Regions from separate parts of the Reyranella sp. GW821-FHT12G01 genome, predicted to be linked through region 1. Evidence: predicted binding sites of a transcription regulator. Region 1 holds the regulator's gene; the other holds the start of a gene.
What was found. Region 1 encodes HrcA, which represses chaperone genes, less so after heat shock. Its sites were predicted from a motif close to GTTAGCACTCNCNNNNNGNGAGTGCTAAC; they were not measured.
Positions count from the first base shown of each region.

Region 2: groES (co-chaperone GroES) is a predicted target of HrcA. The motif match lies at 2,319-2,347, and genes of this name have one in related genera.

Region 1 is NZ_JBXAPV010000001.1:516,870-520,274, forward strand. Features, by position in the region: gene rdgB (RdgB/HAM1 family non-canonical purine NTP pyrophosphatase) at 1-395, opposite strand, end outside; gene rph (ribonuclease PH) at 395-1,114, opposite strand; gene hrcA (heat-inducible transcriptional repressor HrcA) at 1,325-2,359, shown strand; gene AC1RP5_RS02460 (L,D-transpeptidase family protein) at 2,378-2,989, opposite strand; gene AC1RP5_RS02465 (fumarylacetoacetate hydrolase family protein) at 3,042-3,405, shown strand, end outside.
Region 2 is NZ_JBXAPV010000001.1:1,413,761-1,417,165, reverse strand. Features, by position in the region: gene AC1RP5_RS07025 (lysozyme inhibitor LprI family protein) at 1-155, opposite strand, end outside; gene groL (chaperonin GroEL) at 252-1,892, opposite strand; gene groES (co-chaperone GroES) at 1,943-2,257, opposite strand; gene AC1RP5_RS07010 (usg protein) at 2,537-2,803, shown strand; gene AC1RP5_RS07005 (Bug family tripartite tricarboxylate transporter substrate binding protein) at 2,835-3,405, shown strand, end outside.

The DNA.
Region 1 (3,405 bases):
AGCACGCAATGGAAGGTCGCAACCCGCGCTGCATCGGTCTTCACGACGTGGCGCGCCGCCAGCTCGTCCTGGATGCGGCGCATGCCGACCATTGCGTCGCGCGCCGGCCCTTCCCAGTCGGCGGTGTAGACGCCGGGCTGATGATCGAGGGCGTGTACGCTGAGGCCGGAATCGTCGGCCAGCGAAGGAAGACCGCTTCCCCGCACGGCTGCCAGCGCCTTCAGCGTGGCATTGTCCTCGAAGGTGGTGCCGGTCTCGTCGGGCGACGGCAGGCCAAGCTCGCCCGCCGAGACGATCTCGACGCCGAACGGCGCCAGCATGGTGCGGATCTCGCCCGCCTTGCCGCGATTGTGGGTCGCCACAACGAGCTTTGGCAGAACGAAGCGCCGCGCCATCAGTTCTTCCCGATCGCCTGCTTCTGCAGGACCACCAGTTCGCCGATGCCCTTCTTGGCGAGAGCGAGCAGCTCGAGGAACTGCGCCTCGCTGAACGGATCCTTCTCGGCCGTGCCCTGCACCTCGACGATGCCGCCCGCACCGGTCAGCACGAAATTGGCATCGGCCTCGGCCTTGGAATCCTCGGGGTAATCGAGGTCGAGAACGGCGGTGCCTTCCCACAGGCCGCACGACACCGCGGCGACCGTGCCGGTCAGCGGGTTCGCGGCCAGCTTGCCGTCCTTGATCAGGCGCTCGAAGGCGAAGTGCAGCGCCACCCACGAGCCGGTGATGCTGGCGGTGCGGGTGCCGCCGTCGGCCTGCAGCACGTCGCAGTCGATGTTGATCTGGCGTTCGCCCATGGCCTGCAGGTTCACGACGGCGCGCAGAGAGCGGCCGATCAGGCGCTGGATCTCCTGGGTGCGGCCCGATTGCTTTCCGCGCGCGGCCTCACGGTCCGTGCGGGTATGGGTCGAGCGCGGCAGCATGCCGTATTCGGCCGTCACCCAGCCCTTGCCGCTGTTGCGCATCCACGGCGGCACCTTCTCGTCGATCGAGGCGGTGCAAAGGACATGCGTGTCGCCGAATTTGACCAGGCACGACCCCTCGGCGTGACGGGAAAAGCCGGGTTCTAGGGAAACCGGGCGAAGCTGGTCGGGGGCGCGGCCTGATGGGCGCATGGGTTTCTCCTGAGGGGTGGGCGGCCGGTGTGTACCCCCCGGCAGACGGCGAATCCAGCCGCCATCCGGTGGTTTGCCGCCGATTGGCGCGCCGGCTTCATTGACCCTGCTGCCCGCACTACCTACATTTTTTCCATGGCGATCCACCGCATCGGCATTCCCGGGGGCGCCCTTGCCGATTCCCCGACCGGACAACGCCAGGCTGCCTCCGTGGCGGAACTGAACGAACGTGCACGCGAAGTGCTGCGCCACGTCGTGGAAGGTTATGTCGAGACGGGCGAGCCGGTGGGCTCCCGGGCGCTGACTCGCAAGCTCACCGAGACCCTGTCGCCGGCCACCATTCGAAACATCATGGCCGATCTTCAAGACGCGGGCCTTCTCTACGCACCACACACCTCGGCCGGCCGCCTGCCGACCGACGCTGGGCTAAAACTGTTCGTGAACGGCCTGCTCGAGGTCGGCAACGTCTCCGAAGAGGAGCGCGAATCGATCGAGGCGCGCTGCGCCACGTCGGGCCGCAGCGTCACCGAGGCGCTGGAGCAGGCAACCGCAATGCTGTCGGGCTTGTCGCGTTGCGCCGGCCTGGTGATGGCGCCCAAGACGGAACAGCCACTGAAGCACATCGAATTCGTCAATCTCGGCCCCGGCCGCGCGCTGGTCGTCACGGTCACGCATTCGGGCCATGTCGAGAACCGCGTGATCGACACGCCGCTCGGCATGCCGCCGTCGGCGCTGACCGAGGCCAGCAACTATCTCAATGCGCGGCTGAGCGGGCGCACCTTCGACGAAGCACGCCGGCTGATCCTCGAAGACATCAAGCTGAAGCGCGCGGAGCTGAACGACCTCACGGCGCGGGTGATCGAATCGGGTCTTGCGACGTGGTCCGGTGAACCGAATGGCGCCGGCTCGCTGATCGTGCGTGGCCAGGCGCGCCTGCTTGAAGACATCACGGCGATCGAGGATCTGGAACGCGTGCGCATCCTGTTCGATGCGCTGGAGCGCGGTGAGAGCTTCGTGCGCCTGCTCGAACTCGCCAACACCGCGTCGGGCGTGCAGATCTTCATCGGCGCCGACAATCCGCTGTTCGCCAACACCGGCTGCTCGATGGTGGTGGCGCCATTCCGCGATTCGCAGGAGCGCATCCTGGGTGCCATCGGCGTGATCGGTCCGACCCGCCTCAACTACGCGCGCATCATCCCGCTGGTCGACTACACCGCGCGCACGATTGGGCGGATGGTCGGATAAGCGAACCCCATCGGGCACCTACCAGTCCTTCTCGTCGAAGTCCTCGAACTGCTTGATGCGCTCGTCTTCCTCCGAACGCGGCACCGCCTCTTCATTGGCGGCATGTGAGAGGATTCGCAGCCGGGTTTCGCGGCTCAGCAGCGGCAGAAGCTCCAGAAGATCGTTGCGCGCAAAGGCGACGCAGCCCTGGGTGCCGGCGTAATCGTCGCGCGCGACGTGGAGGAAGATGGCGCTGCCCCATTCGCCTTCCGGCGGATCATCGTTGTAGCCGACCACGACGACGAGATCGTAGAGCCCGTCCTCGCGCCACATCTTCTCGTGGCTCCACTCGTTGGGGATGCTGACCAGCCGGTTGTAGGTGGGCGAGCGCGGGTCGTCGCACCAGCCGTCATGCTCGTTGATCGGCCGGGCTGGCAGATTGACCTTGGGCAGGACCAGCCGGTCGTTGCGGAAATAGATGCGGCGCAACGGGAATTCGCCGACCGGCGTGGCGGAATCGCCCTCGACCTTGTCTTCGCGGATCCCGCCTGCACCCACGGTGCAGCGCCAGCGCCGCTCGCCCAGGGCGGCCCAGCCCAGCGAGGTTTCGGCCGTATCGGCCTGCACGATCAGGACATTTTCGTCGGTCATTGCCCAGCACTCCGGTGACCTTCATAAAGGCACGCTCTTGAGGGAGAAAGCGATGGCTTATGTCGTAACGCCGCCGGCCACCGTCGGCGTGCCGGTCCACGGAACCGGCGATCTGTTTCCCGTCCGCCGCATCTTCTGCGTCGGCCGCAATTACGCCGCCCATGCCCGCGAGATGGGACACGATCCCGACCGCGAGCCGCCGTTCTTCTTTACCAAGCCGGCCGACGCGATCGTCATCTGCGCCGACCCGAAGAACCCGACCAAGGTTGCCTATCCGCCGGCCACCAAAAATCTGCACCATGAGATGGAGCTGGTCGTGGCGATGAAGTCGGGCGGTGCGAACATCCCCGTCGAGAAGGCGCTGGAGCATGTCTACGGCTACGGTGTCGGTCTCGACATGACGCGCCGCGATCTCC
Region 2 (3,405 bases), 900 kb from region 1:
TGGCGCCTGATGTCCGTGCCTGTCTGCAGCAGCGCCTTTTCGGCCTCCTCGATGCAGCTCACCATCGACGTCTCGTCGGCCTCGTAGTCACGAGCCTCGCGAGCGTTGGCAGACGTCGCAAGCAGCATCCCGGCAATCACCCAGAGCCATCGCATCGCTTCAGCCCCTCCCAGTGGCCGAGAGCATACAAGCAAAAGAAAAGGCCGGGGATCGCTCCCCGGCCTTTCCGCATTTCTTCGAGAAGAATGGACTTAGAAGTCCATGCCGCCCATGCCGCCGTCGCCACCCGGCGGCATCATCGGGGCCTTCTTCTCCGGCTTCTCGGCGATCATCGCCTCGGTCGTGACCAGCAGACCGGCCACCGAAGCGGCGTCCTGCAGGGCCGTACGAACGACCTTCACCGGATCGATGATGCCGGCCTTGACCATATCGCCGTAGTCACCCTTCTGGGCGTCGAAGCCGAACGAAGTGTCCTTCTGCTCGAGCATCTTGCCCGCAACGACGGCGCCGTCGTAGCCGGCGTTCTCGGCGATCTGGCGGACGGGCGCCTGCAGCGCACGACGCACGATCTCGATGCCGACCTTCTGGTCGTCGTTGGCGGTACGGATCTTGTCGAGCGCGCGGATCGCGTAGAGCAGAGCCGAACCACCGCCGGCGACGACACCCTCTTCCACCGCAGCCTTGGTGGCGTGCATGGCGTCATCAACGCGGTCCTTCTTCTCCTTGACCTCGACCTCGGTGGCGCCGCCGACCTTGATGATCGCAACACCGCCGGCGAGCTTGGCCAGGCGCTCCTGGAGCTTCTCGCGGTCGTAGTCCGAGGTGGTCTCCTCGATCTGAGCGCGGATCTGGCTGATGCGGGCCTGGAGGTCCGCCTTCTTGCCCGAGCCGTCGACGATCGTGGTGTTTTCCTTCTCGACGAGGACCTTCTTGGCCTTGCCGAGCATGTCGAGCGTGACGTTCTCGAGCTTGATGCCGAGGTCCTCGGAGATCAGCTGACCGCCGGTCAGGATCGCCATGTCCTCGAGCATCGCCTTGCGACGGTCACCGAAGCCCGGCGCCTTGACGGCGGCGATCTTCAGGCCACCACGCAGCTTGTTCACGACCAGGGTCGCCAGGGCTTCGCCCTCGACGTCCTCGGCGATGATCAGCAGCGGCTTGCCCGACTGCACGACGGCCTCGAGCACCGGCAGCATCGCCTGCAGGCCCGACAGCTTCTTTTCGAACAGCAGGATGTACGGCGAGTCGAGCTCGGCGATCATCTTGTCGGCGTTCGTGATGAAGTACGGCGAGAGATAGCCGCGGTCGAACTGCATGCCCTCGACGACGTCCAGCTCGGTGTCCAGGCTCTTGGCCTCTTCAACCGTGATGACGCCCTCGTTGCCGACCTTCTTCATGGCTTCGGCGATCATCTTGCCGATCGACTTGTCGCCGTTGGCCGAGATGGTGCCGACCTGGGCGACTTCGTCCGTGCCCGTGATCTTCTTGGCGCGCGCCTTGATGTCCTCGACGGCCGCCTCGACAGCGAGGTCGATGCCGCGCTTGAGGTCCATCGGGTTCATGCCGGCCGCGACCGACTTCACGCCTTCGCGCACGATCGCCTGGGCGAGAACGGTCGCCGTCGTCGTGCCGTCGCCGGCGATGTCGTTGGTCTTCGAGGCCACTTCGCGCACCATCTGGGCGCCCATGTTCTCGAACTTGTCGGAGAGCTCGATCTCCTTGGCGACGGTGACGCCGTCCTTGGTGATGCGCGGCGCGCCGAACGACTTGTCGATGACGACGTTACGGCCCTTCGGGCCGAGCGTGACCTTCACCGCGTCGGCGAGAATGTCGACGCCGCGCAGCATGCGCTGGCGGGCGTCGGCGCTAAAACGGACTTCCTTGGCTGCCATTTTCTAGTTCCTCTCGAATGTTGTGATTGTTTCGGTCGATGGGGGGAGGCTTAGGCGGCCTTCTTCATCGAGGCGGAGCCTTCGATGATGCCCATGATGTCGGATTCCTTCATGATCAGGAGATCCTGGCCGTCGATCTTGATCTCGGTGCCCGACCACTTGCCGAACAGGATGCGGTCACCCTTCTTGACGTCCAGAGCAACCAGGTTGCCCTTCTCGTCGCGGGCGCCCGGGCCAACGGCGACGATCTCGCCTTCCATCGGCTTTTCCTTGGCGGTGTCGGGAATGATGATCCCGCCCTTGGTCTTGCCTTCTTCCTCGACGCGCTTGACCACGACTCGGTCGTGAAGCGGACGGAACTTCATGTTTCTTCCTCCAGTGATCGATTGACCTGCACGACCGGTCGGCCGCGGCGAATGGATTGCTGTCAGCACTCGCAGAGAAGGAGTGCCAATGGCGCACGGGATTTAGGGTTGTAGGCTCCATGAGTCAAGGCAGCCCACAAAAGGTTCCTGAAGTAGGTTCGCACTAGCAGCAATCGTGAGAGACGGCTGCTAACTCCTTGAAGTGGAACGATTTTTGCTGATTTCCCAGCAAGGGTGCGTGACTATTCCCCCAGGCGCACCGTGTCAAGGAGGGCCTATATGGACCGCAGTTTTGTTGCGCAGCTCAATGACTACCGCATCACAACCGCCGAAATCCTCTACTGGATGCCCGATCACAAGCACGTCCTGCAGAGCTTCCTCTGGCAGAACCTCGATCTGGCCCCTCGTTTCCCCGCCCTCACCAAATTCCTCGATTTCTGGGACCGCAATCTCGACGGCAAGGTCCACAAGGTGACCGTCGCCAACACGCGGCTGATCAAGCCTGCCGAATTCACGTTCGCATCAGGCCTCTATCAGCTTCATTGACGGGCAGCCGCCGGCGGTCTCCGCTGGCGGCATGAACCGGAGAAACGCTCTCGCCCTGCTGGGCTCCCTGCCGCTTGCGTCGGCGGTCCCGTCCCTCGTGCGCGCACAGGAGGCCAACTGGCCGTCGAAGCCTGTACGCCTCGTCGTCCCCTTCGGGCCCGGCGGCTCGGGCGACATCGTCTCGCGCATCGTCGCCCACGAGGTCGAGAAGATGGCGGGGCAGACCTTCGTCATCGACAACAAGCCGGGCGCGACGGCGATGATCGGCACGGCGATCGTGAAGAACGCGCCGGCCGACGGCTACACCCTGCTGCACGGCTCGACCTCGAGCCTTGCGGCCAATCCCAGCCTCTACAAGCAGATGACCTACGATCCCGACGACTTCACCACGGTCGCGGTCGACGGCACGATCCCGGGCTTCATGCTGGTGGCGAAGGACGCCCCCTACAGGACGGTGAAGGAGTTCGTCGCCTGGGCGAAGGCGCGGCGAGAGCCGATCTTCTCGGGCTACGGCAACACCTCCTCGCGCGTGCCGTCGGCGCTGTTCGCCGAACAGAGCGGCGTCGCGTTCGAGGAGGTCGCCTACAAGGACGCGGTCCCTG